Regions from separate parts of the Marinagarivorans cellulosilyticus genome, predicted to be linked through region 1. Evidence: predicted binding sites of a transcription regulator. Region 1 holds the regulator's gene; each other region holds the start of a gene.
What was found. The regulator LexA, encoded in region 1, represses DNA repair genes until DNA is damaged. The targets are predictions, from matches to a motif close to ACTGTNTNTANANACAGT.

Region 1 (6,386 bases):
CAAATACCATCCCAATCAACAACCGGCAATTATTTTACCTCCTCTCCATGCGCCTGCTTATCGGCGTGGTACGAAGAGCGAACCAGCGGGCCACAAGCCGCATGCTTAAAACCCAACTCTTTTGCATAGGCCGCATACTCGTCAAACTCACTTGGCTCCACATAGCGCCGCACAGGCAGGTGATCTTTTGATGGTGCCAAATATTGACCTATAGTCAGCATGTCAATATCGTGCTCACGCATGGTTTTTAACACATCCATAATTTCTTCTTTGGTTTCCCCCAAACCCACCATCAAACCCGATTTAGTCAATACATCTGGCTTCAGCGCTTTATATTTTTGCAGCAGTTTGAGCGACCACTGGTAATTGGCGCCAGGCCTGGCTTCGCGATACAGGCGCGGCACAGTTTCCAAATTGTGATTAAACACATCTGGCGGCTCAGCAGCCAATATTTCTAACGCAACATCCATACGGCCACGAAAATCAGGCGTTAAAACCTCTACCTGCAAGTTTGGCGATAACAAACGAGACTCACGAATACACGCCGCGAAATGCTCCGCACCACCATCGCGCAAGTCGTCACGGTCCACCGAGGTAATCACGACATATTTAAGGCCCATATCGGCTATGGCACCGGCTAAATTTTTAGGCTCAGCAGGGTCTAGCGCATTAGGCTTGCCATGGCCAACATCACAAAAAGGGCAACGACGGGTGCAGATGTCCCCCATAATCATGAACGTAGCGGTACCGCCACTAAAACATTCACTCAAATTAGGGCAGTTAGCCTCTTCGCATACAGTAGACAATTTACTTTTGCGCAACAACGATTTAATGCGCTGCACCTCTTGCGAGGCCGGAATGCGAACGCGAATCCAGTCTGGCTTTCGCAGGGGCGCATCCGATGCAATCACCTTTACAGGAATGCGCTCTACCTTATCGGCATCGCGCAGCTTCTCACCTTGCGCTATGCGCCTGGTACGTTTTACAGGATCGAAATGTTCGGTCATAGTTACCTCAAAAATCCAGCCGCCATTATTGCCACTGGGAAGTGCCGGCTAGCCATGCTCATTCGCCAGCACACACTTAAGCTCTGTGAGTAAGCACTCTACATAACGTGCTTTTGCTCCTGCAATTAAATCTGCGGGGGTTTGGTCAACATAATCTATCAATTGCGCCATTTCTAACGCAGGGTAACCACAGGGGTTAATGGCATCAAAGGGGGTCAAATCCATAGCAATATTGATTGCCACGCCGTGAAAGCTACAACCGCGGCGCACCCGCAACCCCAAAGAAGCCACTTTTTTATCGCCAACATAAACGCCTGGCGCATCCGCTCGGGCGGCCGCCTGCACATCGTAATTTGCCAAGCACGCAATCACACTGTTTTCAATATGGGTGACAAGCTCACGCACACCCAGCTGCTTGCGCCGCAAATTCAGCAGCGGATAAAACACCAACTGCCCTGGGCCATGGTAAGTCACCTGCCCCCCCCTATCGGTTTGCACAACCGGCGCCGTCGGGTCACCGATAATATGCTCAGCCTTGCCGGCCTGCCCCTGAGTGTAGGTGGGCAAATGCTCAACAATCCATAGCTCGTCAGATATCGGGTGTGCGGGATCCTCCTCTGCGCGCGCATTGGTAAATGCTTGCATAGCAGCCCATACTTCCTTATAAGGCGCAACACCAAGGTCTTTCACCAATATGGGTGTCAGTAGCGAAGGGGTTTCATCAACAATAGCCTGATCAACCACGACTACATCACCATCTTAACGAAGCTTAAACCTTTAAGTGCTTCGTGCAACGCCTTTAACTGTGGCTCCCCTGTCGCAATAATAGCCACGGTTAATGAAACAAAGCGCCCATTGCGGCTGGGGTTAAGTGGCTTTGGCGCAGCCGACAGCTGCGCGTGCTGAGCAACCACCTCTAGCACGGCTGCCTCATAACCTTCAAAAGCATCACCAATGATCTTGACTGGGTAATTAGGGCAAGGAAACTCAATAACCGGGGGATTATTTTGCTCACTCATGACAACAAACCATTGATAAACAGCATCAAGCTATCCCACAAACGCGCAAAAAAACCAGATTGCTCCACATCATAAAGCGCAACCAAGCTACCTTGGTATAGGGTCTCGCCGTCGTAAGTAATGGCTAGGGTGCCCAAAGGCTGCCCAACCGCAACAGGGGCTTTAATGGTGTCGTCAACCGTGGTTACCATTTCCAGTTTGTCACTGGCACCGCGCGGAATGGTTAAGGTGATGTCATCTATCACCCCTAAAGACACCTGTTTATTCAAACCCTGCCAAATGCGCTCATCAAGTAATGGCTGCTGACCTTTAATGGCAGTATGTGTTGAGTAATAACGAAAACCGTAAGACAGCAGCTTTTGCGACTCCACCGCACGCGCTTCTTTAGAACGCGTGCCCAGCACGACAGAAATCAAACGCATGCCTTCCTTGTCTGCTGTTGCCACCAAACAATAACCTGCAGCTTCAGTGTGGCCGGTTTTCAATCCATCTACGCTACTATCGCGAAACAGCAAGCTATTGCGGTTATCTTGTTTAATGCCGTTATAGGTAAAGCTTTGTTCAGCATAAAGGCCATAGTGATCGGGGTGGTCGTAAATGGTGGCTTGTGCCAACAAGGCTAAATCCCGCGCCGTTGTTAAATGCCCCTCAGCCGGCCAGCCCGTTGCATTTTTAAAGTGCGTATTTTGCATGCCAAGCAAGGTGGCCGTTTGATTCATTACATCGGCAAAGGCACCCTCACTACCGGCAATATGTTGCGCTAGCGCAATAGAAGCATCATTGCCCGATTGAATAATGACACCGCGCAGAAGGTCAATAACCTCTACCTCCGTGCGTGGCTTTAAGAACATGGTCGAACCACCACTGGATGTGCCGCCGCGGCGCCATGCATCGTCGGTGATATATACCTTATCTTGCTCACTTAAATCGCCGCGCGCCACCTCCTCAGAGACAATATAACTTGTCATTATTTTGGTAAGGCTCGCTGGGGGCAACTGAGAATCAGCTTGCTCCTCAATTAGCACATGCCCTGTTTGCGCATCGATAAGAATATAGGCTTTTGCCGCAACCTGAGGAGGCTTGGGAATGATAATGTCTCGCGCTATCGCCAGCTGCGATGCGCCCGCAAGCAGCACTGCTTGCGCAAAGGACCAGTACATCTTGGTTTTAAAAATCATGATGAGAGTAGTTATCCGTGGCCAAAAGTCGCGATTATAGCAGCATTGCCTAAACAAACTCCAAAGCCTTACGGCTGCACAAGCAAGCACCAACCTCCCACTGCCCCACAAATTTAACCACTACACTGAAAAAGGTGCTTGCACTACAGCAATTACTGCTTATAATCACATACTGTACAGCCAACCAGTACTTTTACCTTTGGAGGCAAAATGTCCAAACTTACCGCCAGACAGCAGCAAGTATTCGATGTTATTAAATCGCATATGGAAGACACCGGCTGCCCCCCAACTCGCGTAGAGCTCGCGAAGATTTTGGGCTTTAAGTCGGCCAATGCCGCTGAAGAGCACATCAAGGCCCTAGCACGAAAGGGCGCCATTGAAATTATCGAAGGCGCCTCTCGCGGCATCCGCCTACCCGAAGAGGCCCGCGGCATACCGCTTGTAGGCCGCGTTGCCGCAGGCAACCCCATTTTGGCCACCGCACACATCGAGGATTATTTGCCCATACCGCAAAACTTCTTCCACCCGTCTGCGGACTATCTGCTGGAAGTACGCGGCATGAGCATGAAAGACGCCGGTATCCTTGACGGCGATTTACTGGCTGTTCGCGAATCTAAAACCGCCAAAAATAACGACATAGTCGTGGCGCGCGTGGAAGACGAAGTAACGGTCAAGCGCTATCGCCGCGAAGGCAACCGCGCACTGGTACAACTATTCCCCGAAAATGAAGACTTTGATGTTATTGAAGTAGATTTACGCGATAGCAGTTTTTCTATCGAAGGCATTAGCGTTGGCGTTATTCGCCGAGGATAAAACTATGCAAGCTCTCTCTTTGCAGCAACCAAGCCAATACAATACCGCAGATGCCGCAGCCAACCGGCCCTCTAAGGTTAGCGAGATAATATTGGCAGGCAACAATCCGCAAGGCGATCTAACCTTTGCCATGCTGGCCCACCTTAGCCATCAACATAAAACTGATGGCCATAACGGGCGTTGGCTCACATGGATATGCCCAATGCTAATTAGCCGCGAGGCGCTTGCGCAGTTTAACTTCGATGTAATGGGCCTTAGAATTTTACACCCCAAACGCGAAGCCGACATACCTCAACTAATGCAAGATGCCTTAAATGCCGGCACCAGCCATACCGTAGTGGCCCACTGCCAAGGCTTTAGCAGCAAGCTGTTCCCTTGGTTAGAAAATGCCGCTTACGCTGGCGATTGCAGCGCCTTAATTATTCGCCCCCAATAAAATTGCAGCAAGCTTAGCTCAACCTCTCCTCCTCGACCCTCCGTTTTTCCGCAGCTGTACGCCATTCAGCTGCGGAAAAACGGAGTTTTTTTATTTCCCCACCCTACCCCTCAACAACAGACATTATTCTTTTTTGCTTTTTTCCATTTGAGCTTTTAAATCAGCAAAAGGATTAAAAGTGGCGGGCGCAACCTCCGCAGATTTTCGGCTGCCATAAATAATTTGGTTAGAAAACTTAGTATGCTCTTCATCATGGCAATACACACAAAGTAGCTCCCAATTACTGCCATCAGAAGGATTATTATCGTGATTATGATCCCGATGGTGCACCGTTAGCTCCCGCAAGTTTTTATGGTTAAACTCGCGGGTACATCGGCCACACACCCAAGGGTACATTTTTAATGCTCGCTCACGGTACCCCTTTTCACGAGTTGCAATATATTCGCGCTGCTCCGCAAGAATGCGATCCAGCTTACTGGTCGGTGTCACTGACATAATAAATCCTAAAGTAAAAAGTAGGCCTCACGCCAAAAGCTTTTGCTCACAATCACAAGCATGCAGGCCCAATATCAAGATCAAACACTACCCCCTGCAAACAAAAGCAGCCACAAAGTAAACATAAATATTATTCGCCAACACTAAACTCTAGCTGCTCGACATTATCGACATACAGCTGGGGGTTTGCTTGGTTTGCGGTAGTTACATTTATTCGCCCGGCTACATTCACTTGTACTACTGGGTTCACAAAGTAATTTCGCCCCGCCACCGCCGTGGCCAAATTGGCCTGCCATGCCGCCTGGGCCTTTTCAGACAACGCTGAAAATAACGCATTAAACGCGGCCGGGTCTTCAAAGCCAATGCCAGGAAACAACGTATAAATGCGCGCGATACCATTGGCATCACTCACTTTAACCGCATAAACATCACGCGATATTGCCGGGCTAGCCGCAAAGCGCACCAACGCACCTTGCAACACTACTTCACGGTTATGGCAACCTACCATCGCATCAACGCGCTGCAAAGCATCGACCACAGCGGCATCTGTTCGGAAATGCAAAGGCCGGTTATCAGCACGAATTATACTCACATCGATCAGCACAATATCATTTCGATACAAAGCTGCACTTAGCGCTTGATGGCTAGCATCAACAATCACCGGCAAAACCATGTCCTCATGCTCAAGCACCAACCCCTTGCCACCATCAACAATGGCGTGAACCTGCGCCAAAATTTTTGCCCGATCAACACCCTCAAACAGTGTCTCATCAACACGGTAATTATAATCGTAGCGCGTAGCATAGGGCTCGAGCACCTCCAACGCCTCCACCAGTACATGCCGAGGACCATCCCCCGTTTGCAATAAATTTCCCTGTATGCGAATCCGGTCATGCCGCCCGACAGACGCTAACGCCCCAGCCACTTGCCCATCATTGGGCACAAGGCTTAATTCCTCAGCATCAAAAAAGTTAGTGTCGCTGCGATAAGTAAAAACAGCTTGTTGGTTAATAGACATAACCCCATGCACCGTTCCCACCAAACCCTCGCCAAGCAACTGCTGCTGTAAAAAGTCGCGCTCGAACCGAAAGCTCACTACACGCGTGCCTAGCGCCGCAGGCGCAGCGCAAAAACGAGACTTATCAATCATCGCGATACTGGGTGCCAAACGTAAGTAACCTTCACTTAACTCAGAACTCGCCGACGATCCACTAGCAACGGAATCCCCAGCAGCCCCCATCTTGCCACCACAGGCAACAAGCAAGCTAAAACAACCCATTAACAGAATATGGCTAACTGCCGAAAAATACGCCATCACTCAACTCCTAGAATTAAGCCCCAAAGGCTCTTTATATCAATAAGCCTAATTGTACGCACAAGTGCACCGCAAGAGCGCAACATCAAGCAGTGACCATGGCGTTTTGTGATGGAGTTAAGC
Region 2 (6,386 bases), 360 kb from region 1:
CCTCGCACTGCTCACCTTTCCATTTATCGCGCTAGAGGGCGGAGCCAAAGCTGCCGCCAGCATGGGCATGCTATTTATAGTCTTCTCCCCCATTGTGGGTATCATCCCAGCGGTAACCACTTTTATCGTTGTACACACCCAACGCGGAGCGCGACAAGGGAAAGTACTACAACGGTTCTCGGCCATGCTGGGCTTCATCACAACTGCTGCATTATTTATCTTGGTTTCAGGGCTGAGCACACTTGCAGAAATCAACTCTGCCACAGCCCTCATACTCAATACTCGGCTTATAACAGATCTGCTTACTGTTATCGCAGGCGGCGCGATGTTTGGGGTGCTTGGCATAGTGCCAGGTTATATCTGTGCGAGGGTTGGGTATGCAATACGGTAAGATAAAAAAACTAGAGGGTAGACACTGCCCCTGTTCAAATGGCTACATGCTCAAGGGGCTGCACTTTTAATTTGTTGTTTGTCATTTGTCGCTTGTAAAACTTGAAAGCCCCTAGCGTAGGGGCTTTCAAGTCAAAACCTTACATTTTAACTAATGGTAATCGTTAGAAAGGAATATCATCATCAAACGCCGTGCTGTTAAAAGCGCTAGTAGTAGGCGCAGGAGCAAAAGCCTCCTCTGCCGCCGGCTGCGCAACTGCAGGCGAAGCCCCTACGGCCTCGATTCTCCAGGCCTGCAAACTGGTAAAGCACTTCTCTGGCTTACCACCACCGGACCACAAACGACCCGAAAGGCTGAACGACACCTTAAGCTCATCCCCCTCTTTGTAGCCGTCGATAAGGGCGCATTTGTCTTTGATTAATTCCAAGGCAATGTGGTTGGGGTACGCGCTGTTCTCATCATCGCCTGTAAGCTTAATAACAAACTCTCTTTTGGTAAAACCGTTATTACCGTACTCGGTGGTTTCCCCAATGGAGTGAATGAGCCCTTGAATTTCAAACGTTTTCGACATGCTGCTGCCCGCTAATAATTGTGAGTTGCGAACTTTACCATCTTCATACGCATAAGGAAGAGCAAGCCCTCATGCTTGCGCAAAATTAACGCGCAGAGGGCTAGTGCTGTGCAAACAAAATGAGTAAGCGGCTACAGGTGTTAGCGGAAAAATGTAATACTTCAAAATAACATTTTTTCTTTAAGGGAATACAGTAATGCATAAAATTGGAGCAACGCTACTGGTCAGCGCCAGACTAAGCGCATGCAGCTCGGACGAGGCGCAACCACCCTCAGAGACACCTCAACAAAGCTGGCGGCTAGTTGCAGCCGATTGGTGGCTGTTGCGTGGCCCTTATGGTATGCAAATTAGTACAAAATATAGAACTACTTTGTTTGAATATGATGAAAGCGATGAGATTTCGCACATATCTTCAATTAACCTCGAACCCACCATCGACAATAGCGCCGCGCCTACAGAAACGTCTGAAGAGAATTTATTGTCGTTTAATAGCTACCGTTTTTTTAATACCAGTAGTTCCAACTGGGATATTGTTGAGCACACGCTAGTGCAAGCCACGCAGGAAACACAACCAGACAGTGAATCGCGATTTATGACACTGTACACATTTCAATCTTGGGGCGACACTTCGAGTTTGAGCAGATTAACACTCGGTGATTGGGGTGGTGTGAACGAACAGTTAGACCCCAATTTCCCAGAGCCATCTGACTTTGATACGGTCGATAGTGACAGTGACTTCCCCAACTTTTCCGCTATGTTACCCACAACACAGCGGCACTACGATAATGGCAAAGTTAGTCAGGTTTTATATTTTGACTCCCACGATGAGAAGCCCTTTTACCGACAGTCTATTAATTACGAAAAAAATCTCCTATCGAATATTCAACAGGCCCGACGAGTTGATTTTGGCAACGCTGAAAGCATTTGGGAAAACAGCGTAACCTATAGCTATATTTATCCAACAGCTGCAACGGTAATGGTTGAAGTTACATTAGAAAACGCAATGGGGGAAATACAATCGTTTATGGCCAGCGCCACTTACGAGCAAGCTAATTGCGGGCCAATGACAAAAGAGCGTAGTCAGAAAATGGTTCCGCAACCTTTTGCATTCTGCATTACACGGTAGTACCTGCCGACCAAGCACAATGCACGCGCTCGACTTTTTCGATCTTTCTTATAGTGTTTCTGGGTACTCGTTTTGTGCCCAGAATTTAAAACAGTATGCTCCTGTTATAGCTCCCCCCCAAACACTAAGCCGAATAAAAAGTGGCCTCTACGATTTCGAAGCTCGCCAAGCTTTTAGCGGCATCGCGGGCAAAGTCTTTGTATTCATTTTCGGCGCGGTAGATGGCTTTTAAATGTGCGCGTTTTTCCTTAGCCGGCAAATCCTTCCAAGCTTGTAAAATGGGGATGTGTTTAATTTTGGCGTTTACCTCGTCAAACACGCGGTATGGCGCGCGTTGAGATTCCGTTAGGGAAAGGTAATCCATAAGGTTGCTAACGCGAATACTGGCTTCGCCTAACTCTACCTGCTCGGCCATGTAACTTTTGCCAATAATACGAAGGCTATTGATAGCGTCTTCACGATTTTTGCTGATTTTGGCTTCTTGCTCGGCCAATAACAAAGCATCGCGCTTTTTGCGCAAATGCAGTTGCCAATGTAAAAAGCCCGCCACGGCGACCAAAGCCAAAATAATAACTACGCCAACAATAAATAAAACGGACTGTAATGTACTTTCAAACATGTTTTTCAAACACCTTAAAACAACAAATAATTTTAGTTAGCTAAGCGGCGCGCCACTTTTACCTGCAAAACAGCATTAAAATTGTTACATTTGCCGGCTACCTACTTTGGATACCCCAACCGCACTATGCACATTGCCTTTTTTGACTCAGGCCTTGGCGGCTTGAGCATTGTACGAGAGCTGTTCGAACACCCCCAAGCGCAAGGGCTTGGGGTTACGCAATGCAGCTACATTGCCGATACTGCCCAGTTCCCCTATGGCGATAAAGACGATGCTTGGTTGAGTGATCGTATTGTGCAGGTTATAGCTGCCAGCATAAATGCCATAAAGCCCGATTTGGTTGTGGTGGCCTGCAATACCGCCAGCACCCTGGCACTGGGCCCGCTGCGCGAGCACTTTGCCATTCCATTTGTTGGCGTTGTACCCGCTATAAAACCCGCGGCGCAGCAATCGCAAAGCCATGTCGTTGGCATTCTGGCAACACCCGCAACCGTGGCGCGCGATTATACCGCACAACTGATCGCGAATTATGCGCAAGACACAAGTGTTCACTTATACGGCGCCGCAGCCTTGGTGGCTCAGGCCGAAAACAAACTGTTGGGCAACGCCGTAGACCAACACACAATAACCCGTGCCCTGCATGCTTTATTGGCACTGGATGCCACCCAAACCCTCGACACCGTTGTACTAGCTTGCACCCACTTCCCGTTACTTCGCGAAGAACTTACCGCTGCCGCGCCCTACCCCATTCAATGGGTAGATTCAGGTGAGGCTATAGCACGCCGGGTTATGCAACTGTGCGAAGGCGCTAAAGCCGCGCCGCTTTCAAGCGTAAACACACCGCTGCAATTAATTACAACTGGCGGCGAACTGGCCGAGCATTATGAACGCTTAAGGTTTAAAATTGGCCCCCAGCAAGGCACATACACGTTTGCCAGCCATAATGTTTTAGCTTTTAGCGATAGCTGTAAATAGCCACCAAAATGTCATAACAGACATTCACACTAGCCAACACAAAGACTTGAACATTCGACCAAAAGAACTGATTTATGACGATTAAAATAGGTATTAACGGCTTTGGCCGCATTGGGCGCTTAGTATTGCGCGCCGCTTTCGACTGGCCCGAAGTGAGCTTTGTACGCATTAACGATGTAGCAGGCAGCGCAGCAACACTGGCCCACTTGCTCAATTACGACTCTGTTCACGGCAAATGGCAGCACGAAGCCAATGCCACCGACGGCGAGATAACGGTAGGCCAGCACCGCATTCGCTGCTCTCAAAATGCCGCCATCAACGATACCGATTGGTCAGATTGCGATTTAGTGATTGAAGCCAGCGGCGTAATGCGACAAAAAAGCCTACTAGAAGCCTATACCAAACAAGGCGTTAAGCGCGTTGTTGTTACCGCCCCGGTTAAAGAAGAAGGCATTTTGAACGCGGTAATGGGCGTAAACCACACATTATTTAACCCTGCAGAGCACGCCATTGTAACGGCGGCCTCTTGTACTACAAACTGTTTGGCCCCTGTGGTTAAAGTGATTCACGAAAAGCTTGGTATTGTGCATGGCTCCATGACTACCATTCACGACCTCACCAATACCCAAACAATTATTGATGCCCCTCATAAAGATCTGCGCCGCGCTCGCGCGTGCGGCATGAGCTTAATTCCTACAACTACGGGTTCGGCCACAGCCATTACCGAAATTTTCCCAGAGCTTAAAGGCCGGTTAAATGGCCACGCCGTGCGCGTACCGCTGGCTAACGCCTCGCTGACCGATTGCGTTTTCGAGCTTGCCAAAGCCACCACCGTAGAAACCGTCAATGCACTTTTTGCCGAGGCCGCCCAAGGCGAATTAAAAGACATTTTAGGTTACGAAGAAAAACCATTAGTCAGCATTGATTACCGCACCGACCCGCGTTCGGTGATTGTTGATGCGTTATCGACAATGGTCATTAACGACACCCAATTAAAACTGTACTTGTGGTACGACAACGAATGGGGCTATGCCAACCGCACAGCCGAATTAGCGCGCTTTGTTGGCCTGCACGACCAATAAAATGTCGATAATTCCTTCCCTTAAGCTATCGGCGTTACAACAATATGGCGTAATTACCGCCAACTATTGGAGCTTTACCTTAACCGATGGTGCTTTGCGCATGCTGGTGGTGCTGTACTTCCACCAGCTAGGTTATGGCGCGCTGGATATTGCCCTGTTATTTTTGTTTTACGAGTTTTTTGGCGTTGTTACCAATTTAGTGGGCGGCTGGTTAGGGGCGCGTATTGGCCTAAATAACACCATGAATATCGGCATCGCATTGCAGCTAATAGCATTAACCATGCTATTAGCACCCACGCATTGGCTTAACATTCCGTGGGTGATGGCCGCTCAGGCGTTGTCGGGCATTGCCAAAGATCTAAATAAAATGAGCGCCAAAAGTGCCATCAAACAACTGGTGCCCCACAAAGCACAAGGCAAATTATTTAAGTGGGTGGCCATTCTTACGGGATCAAAAAATGCATTAAAAGGGCTAGGCTTTTTTATTGGTGCATTGTTGCTAAGCCTTTGGGGCTTTAGTGGCGCTATTGTAGCCATGATTATTTTATTAGCCGGCACATTGTTTAGCAGCTTGCTATTGCTGAATAAAAACCTTGGCCAAAGCCAACAAAAAGCGAAGTTTACGCAACTGTTGTCTAAATCACCGGCAATTAATGCTTTATCGCTTTCGCGGTTATTTTTATTTGCCTCGCGGGACGTTTGGTTTGTCGTTGCCCTACCTGTATTTTTAAGCCACTACTGGTCCTGGAGCCCAGCCATGGTAGGTGGCTTTTTTGCCGCTTGGGTTATTGCCTATGGCTTTATACAAACACTAACGCCCACAATAATTCGCAAACGCCTACCCGATGGCAAACTTAGCGCCCAATGGGCTTTTGCCTTAGCGGTAATACCGGCAGCCCTTACGCTACTCATTAGCCAAGCCAGTGCCAATGATGCGCTTTTTAGCGTAGTGTTTATTTTGGGGTTATTTGTTTTTGGTGCTGTCTTTGCGGTTAACTCGTCCATGCATTCGTATTTAATCGTGCGCTTAGCGACCCACGACGGCACCTCGTTAGATGTGGGTTTTTATTATATGGCCAATGCCGCTGGCCGCTTGCTAGGTACGGTTTTATCGGGGGCGGTATTTCAATGGTGGGGGCTAGAGGCTTGCCTGTGGGTTTCAAGTGGCTTTGTATTAATTGCAGCATTTGCTGCTGGCACAGTTAAAACGCAATAAGGGTTAAGCCTACGCTTCTGCGGGGTTTTCGGCAAAGCCTTGGGCACACAGCTTACGCATTAAATGGGCTTCTGAGCGCGAAATTCCACAAGTGGCGGCAATGGCTTCTTCATCGGCGCCCTCTTCCACCATTTGCGTGGCTTGCGTGTACGAAAAGGGTTGCTCGACGACGGGCTCTGGCTGAGGAGCTTCGATTAAAGATTTGAACCGGCGCTCTAGCCGTAACATGCGCTGCCCCATGCCATAGCTACCTTGCAACGCAAGGTGTTGATCTTTTTTTAACACTGCCAGCTCTTCGCGCAGCTGTGCGCAATCTTGCGCGATTGTTTTTAAGCGGCGGCGCAGCCAAAGCCAAATACCGCTAAAGCCAATAATGGCAACGGCAATAATAATTAGACTTTGCACT
Region 3 (6,386 bases), 270 kb from region 1:
TGAGTTTTGCGCCCCGTTGCCAACTCCATAATATAGATGGCTGGCCTAGAGGTTTCGAATGACACATAAGCAATGCGCTTACCGTCGGGCGACCATGTTGGCGACAAAATAGGCTCTGAGCTGGCCTGTAAGGTCCGCGCCCTTGCGCCATCGACATCGGCATAAACTAAGCGATAACGGCTAGCACTGGGTTTGCGCAAATCTTGCACGTAGAGCATTTTGGTCGAAAAAATACCGCGGATGCCTGTAACCTTCTCGTACACGGCATCGCTTATTGCGTGAGCGATATCGCGCAAGCCGTTGACTCCAGCCTTAACCGTAGCCGTATGAATATTTTTTTGCGCCAACACGTCGTATAGTTCATAACGCAGTGCGTAGCCTTCGCCTTCGGTAACTAATTTACCGATCACCAAAAAATTAGCGCCCAGCATACGCCAGTCTCTAAACACGACCTCGCTGCGCGATGTGGGCATTGCCAACATATCCGTTATTGGAATTGGCTTAAAAAAGCCGCTGCGCTCTAAATCTGCCGCAACTATAGCCTGAATATTTTCGGGCAAGCCCCGTGTTTGACCAAAAGGCACAACAGCAATTGGGGCAGGATTATCATTCCCGCGGTTAATTTCAATAAATAAACTAGCGTGGACGTTCATTGTCGTAATAACAAACAACAGCGCTAGTACAATGCGACAAATCACAGGCGACGATCCTCAGGATTAAATAAAAGATTAATGGTTCTAAAATTGCGCTCAAAAACGGCAATATCCATTTTTTGCAATTCAGGGATTTGGTCAACGGCACGCACTGCTTGCTCAGCCGAGCGATCAAAGGCGTCATTACCGCTGCCTTTAACAATATTGACAGTAATAATTTTACCGGTCGGCACTAATTGAATCACCAGTTCGCAACGCATACCCTTTCTTGCCGATGGAGGCCGGCTCCACTTTTGCGCAATGCGCTCCATAATAATGGCTTTAAACGAGTTTACTGTTTGGGCCTCGGCCTGCTCAGCTAACATCATTTCTTCTTCACGCAATGCTTTATCGATGGCTTCTTGCTGACGTTTACGCGCTTCTTCTTTGGCGCGTTTTTTTGCCGCTGCTTTTTCGCGTTTTTCTTTTTCCTTTAATGCTGCCCGCTCCTTAGCGGCTTTAGCTTTTGCATCTGCCGCCTTTTTTTCTTTCAAAGCTTTAGCTTTTTTGGCTGCGGCCTCTTGTTGCTTACGTTTTTTCTCGGCGCTGGCATTCTTTTTTTTGTCCGCGGTTAAGTCCACTTTATTCACTTTACTTCCAGCGATCTTTTTTTCAGGCGCCTTAGTTTTAAGCTCAACAAGCGTAGCCTTAACAAATTCAGGACGCTTAAAGTTGGGCTCCTCTTTTTGCGGCTGCCAAACGTGAATAACAGCCCACACCAAAATACCATGCAAACAGGCACTAGCAAAAAGAGGTACGGTGTATTCCCGAAGCAATCGAATCATTTTTTATTTGAACCAGGCTCCGTCACCAAGCCCACGCTCGGCGCGCCAGCACCTTGCAATTCGCTCATAAGGTTAACAACCAGACCGTATTCAATTTTTTTATCGCCCCACACCAGTACGGGTGTTTGCGGCTTTTGCCGGAGAATTTTGGCAACTTGATCAATAATATCCGCTAAAGGCTTTTGCTGATCACCCTTCTCGCCCAAATTGATGTAATAAGAGCCATCAGTTTTAATCGATACGATTAGTGGCTCTTCGTCTTTATTATCTAGCGGGCTTGAAGGCGCCTGTGGCAACTCAACTTGAACACCCTGCATCAATAACGGTGCAGTAACCATAAAGATCACCAACAAGACAAGCATGACATCGATATAAGGCACCACGTTAATTTCAGCCAGTGGTTTTCGCTTTTTAGCAGGCAACATAGTATTCACTGTGGTTTATTCAGCGTGGACTTGGCGATGCAAAATAGAGGAGAACTCTTCTGTAAAGGTATGATAGTTGGCACCCAAACTTTCGGCCCGTGCTACAAAACGGTTATAGGCCAAAACCGCAGGGATAGCCGCAAACAATCCCATTGCAGTAGCTACTAACGCTTCGGAAATACCTGGCGCAACCGTTGCTAAAGTCGCTTGATGCTGGTTTGCCAAGCCACGAAATGAATTCAAAATACCCCACACCGTACCAAACAGGCCGATATAAGGACTAACCGAAGCTACGCTGGCTAAAAAAGGTAAATGCAATTCGAGCTTTTCTTGCTCCCGCATTAAGGCAACTCGCATAGCACGCTGTGTACCTTCCATCACTGCAGCGGTATTTTTCTGCTGACTAAGCCTAGAAAACTCTTTAAAGCCCGCGCGAAAAATCGCCTCTATACCTTGAGCGTTTTGACTATTGCCCTGACGATAAAGCTGAGCTAAGTCGCCTCCCGACCAAAAGCTTTTTTCAAAACGAGAAAAACTGGCACTAGCACGCGAGTGGTAAACAAAGCGCTGAACAATCATTACCCACGAAACAACTGAGGCGGCAAAAAGTACAAACATAACCAACATAACCACAGGGCCAGCATCGGCCACCAGGTCAAAAATAGAAAGAGATTCGCTTGGAGTCATAAAATGTTTCGTAAACCCAGTAGTTAGCAAGATGATAGAGTATTGGCAAACAATGTGAGCACTATAGATTGTCCCACTCTGAACGCAAGAGCCATTAAAAATTCCACAAAACTTATTTAGCCCTCTAAGCCAGGCAAAGCATCTTGCTTCATGCTGGCCGGAGCCGTCAATCCGAAATGATCGTATACTTTTTGCGTGGCCACTCGACCACGCGGCGTACGCATTAGGTAGCCTTGCTGAATCAAATAAGGCTCTAGAACATCCTCAATGGTGTCTCGCTCTTCACTGATTGCGGCTGCAAGGCTATCCACTCCAACGGGACCACCGCCAAACTTATCAACCAGTGCCATTAACAAGCGGCGATCCATATGGTCGAAACCCAGCGCATCGACATTCAGCATATTAAGTGCCTTATCAGCAACATCGGCCGTCACAACACCATCGGCTTTAACCTCCGCATAATCACGCACGCGGCGTAACAGGCGATTGGCTATTCGCGGGGTCCCTCGAGCACGACGGGCAACCTCCTCCGCCCCTAGCGCTTCAATGCCAACGCCCATCAAACTGGCTGAGCGAGTCACAATATGAGTAAGATCGGCCAAGCTGTAAAATTCTAAGCGCTGGACAATCCCAAAGCGATCGCGCAGCGGCGAGGTTAGCAAGCCCGCGCGCGTCGTTGCACCAATGAGTGTAAATGGCGGCAAATCTAATTTAATCGAGCGCGCTGCAGGGCCTTCACCAATCATAATGTCCAACTGGTAATCTTCCATTGCGGGGTAAAGCACCTCCTCAATCATAGGGCTAAGACGATGAATTTCATCAATAAACAGTACATCGCCCGCATCGAGGTTGGTCATTATCGCAGCTAAATCACCGGCTTTTTCCAGCACGGGGCCAGAGGTGCTTTTGAGGGAAACGCCCATTTCATTGGCAATAATATTAGCCAATGTAGTTTTACCTAAACCTGGCGGACCAAAAATCAAACAGTGATCCAACGCCTCGGCCCGTGCCTTAGCCGCACCAATAAATATTTCCATTTGCTCGCGCACATGCGGCTGACCAATATAATCAGCCAGCATTTTAGGGCGAATAGCGCGATCAACCTGCTCTTCTTTGCCCTGCGCGGCCGGCTGGATAATACGCTCTTGCGCTACCGGTTTCAGGTTGTCGGGTTCTATCATGCAAGTTTTACTTCTTAATTAATAAAAGGCGCCGCTAGACCTAAGCCATGCAGCAAACCAAATGACATCGCAAGGCGGGCTAAGCCCCAGGCAACATACTGCGCAACGCTAAGCGAATCAATTCTTCACTGCGTGTAACCTCGTTAGTTTTAAGTACGCGGGCAATGGCTTTAGTGGCTTCTGCCGGTTTATAGCCCAGCGCAATCATTGCGCTTTCTGCCTCAGCCAGTATATCGCCATTCGCGGCTACAGCCTCGTTATTGTCTCCAGCAGCGCCTGCGGGCAACTGCCAATCTTTGACGCGGTCTCGCATTTCAATCACCAAGCGCTCTGCAGTTTTTTTGCCTACACCGGGAATTTTTGTGAGTGCCGTGACGTTATCGTTAAGGATTGCAGCAACGACTTCGTTGGGCTCCATGCTCGATAAAACTGCCAAGCCCATTTTAGGCCCAACCCCGCTTACTTTGATCAGCTGGCGAAATAAACTGCGCTCTTGCTGGCTAGAAAAGCCAAACAGCTGATGGGCATTTTCGCTAATAGACAAATGTGTATGCAAAACTGCCACACCCGTTTCAGGCAGGTTATAAAATGTACTCATCGGCGCAAGTACTTCGTAGCCAACCCCCATAACATCCAACAATATCATTGGTGGCTGCTTTTCGAGCACTTCCCCTTTTAAACGCCCAATCATACTAATCGCCCCCTTCGAAATTGACGCGCACCGGCGGTACGCACTAAATAATGCTGTGTATTTGCATGGCACAACGCTACAGCTAATGCATCGGCGGCATCTTCTTGCGGCGTTCCCTCCAGTTTCAGGAGCGACTTAATCATATGCTGCACCTGAGTTTTATCGGCCGCGCCAGTGCCAACAACCGCCTGTTTGACCTTGCGCGCCTCGTACTCTGATACCGGCAAATCATGAAAACAAGCGGCTACTATAGCCGCGCCACGAGCCTGCCCGAGCTTTAATGCTGAACTGGCGTTGGAGGCCATAAAAACTTGCTCGATTGCGAACTCCTGCGGCTGATAGTGCTCGATAATTTCAACAACACTATCGAAAATCACCTTAAGGCGTTCAGGTAAGGCAAGCTCTGCTTGAATGCGAATGACCCCACTGGTGACATAGCAAGGTTTACCATTAAGGTAATCAATAATACCGTAACCCGTTTTACGCGAGCCTGGGTCAATTCCTAAAATAAGCGCCATTAAAAACCTGTATGTAATTACAGTAAAGCCGCACTTTGCCAACTCTAAGGTCGCAGGTCAAGGCAATGCGTTAAAAGCTTTTACCTGAATACCGCCTATAAATATTAGCAACTGCCAATAACTTAACCCGCTTTTGCCTTAACTGCCTTTAGTCGCGAACGTTGAGTGTGTAGAATTACGCGTTACACGCCCAATTCTGCCGACACGAGACAACACATGCGTACAGTGATTAAGCAAGAAGACATCATCGCCAGCGTAGCCGATGCATTGCAATATATCTCTTATTACCACCCCAAAGACTTTATCGATGCCATGCACGCGGCCTACCAAAAAGAGCAAAGCCAAGCCGCCAAAGACGCCATCGCCCAAATTTTAATTAACTCCCGCATGTGCGCGCAGGGGCACCGCCCCATTTGCCAAGATACAGGCATTGTGACCATCTTCGTAGAAGTTGGCATGAATGTGACGATAGAGGGCGATATGGCGCTCGAAGACATGCTAAACCAAGGCGTGAGCGAGGCTTACCAACACCCAGACAATGTGTTGCGTGCAAGTATTCTTGCCGACCCTGATGGCGCCAGAAAAAACACCGGCGACAATACCCCTGCCATTATTCATTACAAAATAGTCCCAGGGGACACTATAGACATTCACGTGGCCGCTAAAGGTGGTGGCTCTGAGGCAAAGTCTAAATTTGCCATGCTTAACCCCTCGGATTCCATTGTTGACTGGGTATTAAAAACCGTACCGCAAATGGGCGCGGGCTGGTGCCCACCGGGCATGCTTGGCATAGGTATTGGCGGTACCGCCGAAAAAGCCATGCTGCTCGCAAAAGAGTCCCTCCTGGAGCCCATCAACATTCAAGAGCTTATTGATAAAGGCGCCGAAACTCGCTCTGAAGAATTGCGTATTGAGCTATACGACAAGATTAATCAACTCGGTATTGGCGCTCAGGGTTTAGGCGGCCTTACCACCGTGCTAGACATCAAGGTTAAAGACTACCCCACTCACGCAGCCAACAAAGCGATTGCTTTAATCCCTAACTGCGCAGCAACTCGGCACACCCATTTTGTTTTGAATGGCAGCGGCCCTGCCAGCCAAACCCCACCAGCATTAGAAGATTGGCCCGAAATAAGTTGGGAAGTTGGCGACACTGTGCGCCGCGTTAATTTAGACGCGGTAACACCCGCCGATGTGCAAACATGGAAAAGCGGAGAAACCGTATTACTTAACGGTAAACTGCTAACAGGCCGTGATGCCGCCCATAAGCGCATGGTCGACATGATCAGCAAGGGCGAAGAGCTACCGGTAGATTTAAAGGGCCGCTTTATTTATTACGTAGGTCCTGTGGACCCCGTGCGTGAAGAAGTAGTTGGCCCCGCAGGCCCCACAACCGCAACTCGCATG

Region 2: the regulator LexA is predicted to act here: its motif matches at 1,140-1,157, upstream of MARGE09_RS17485 (DUF3127 domain-containing protein).
Region 3: the regulator LexA is predicted to act here: its motif matches at 4,986-5,003, upstream of ruvC (crossover junction endodeoxyribonuclease RuvC).

Annotation. Positions count from the first base shown of each region.
Region 1 is NZ_AP023086.1:3,899,398-3,905,783, forward strand. It holds gene MARGE09_RS15760 (GNAT family N-acetyltransferase) at 1-29, opposite strand, end outside; gene lipA (lipoyl synthase) at 30-1,007, opposite strand; gene lipB (lipoyl(octanoyl) transferase LipB) at 1,056-1,712, opposite strand; gene MARGE09_RS15775 (YbeD family protein) at 1,754-2,026, opposite strand; gene MARGE09_RS15780 (D-alanyl-D-alanine carboxypeptidase family protein) at 2,023-3,186, opposite strand; gene lexA (transcriptional repressor LexA) at 3,415-4,017, shown strand; gene MARGE09_RS15790 (hypothetical protein) at 4,022-4,453, shown strand; gene MARGE09_RS15795 (YajD family HNH nuclease) at 4,577-4,948, opposite strand; gene MARGE09_RS15800 (hypothetical protein) at 5,079-6,263, opposite strand.
Region 2 is NZ_AP023086.1:4,255,182-4,261,567, forward strand. It holds gene MARGE09_RS17480 (hypothetical protein) at 1-391, shown strand, start outside; gene MARGE09_RS17485 (DUF3127 domain-containing protein) at 555-962, opposite strand; gene MARGE09_RS17490 (hypothetical protein) at 1,159-2,088, shown strand; gene MARGE09_RS17495 (DUF2489 domain-containing protein) at 2,213-2,707, opposite strand; gene murI (glutamate racemase) at 2,834-3,682, shown strand; gene MARGE09_RS17505 (ArsJ-associated glyceraldehyde-3-phosphate dehydrogenase) at 3,757-4,764, shown strand; gene arsJ (organoarsenical effux MFS transporter ArsJ) at 4,766-5,980, shown strand; gene MARGE09_RS17515 (DUF2802 domain-containing protein) at 5,990-6,386, opposite strand, start outside.
Region 3 is NZ_AP023086.1:4,170,277-4,176,662, forward strand. It holds gene tolB (Tol-Pal system beta propeller repeat protein TolB) at 1-698, opposite strand, end outside; gene tolA (cell envelope integrity protein TolA) at 695-1,477, opposite strand; gene tolR (protein TolR) at 1,474-1,902, opposite strand; gene tolQ (protein TolQ) at 1,918-2,589, opposite strand; gene ruvB (Holliday junction branch migration DNA helicase RuvB) at 2,706-3,770, opposite strand; gene ruvA (Holliday junction branch migration protein RuvA) at 3,850-4,461, opposite strand; gene ruvC (crossover junction endodeoxyribonuclease RuvC) at 4,458-4,979, opposite strand; gene MARGE09_RS17100 (fumarate hydratase) at 5,196-6,386, shown strand, end outside.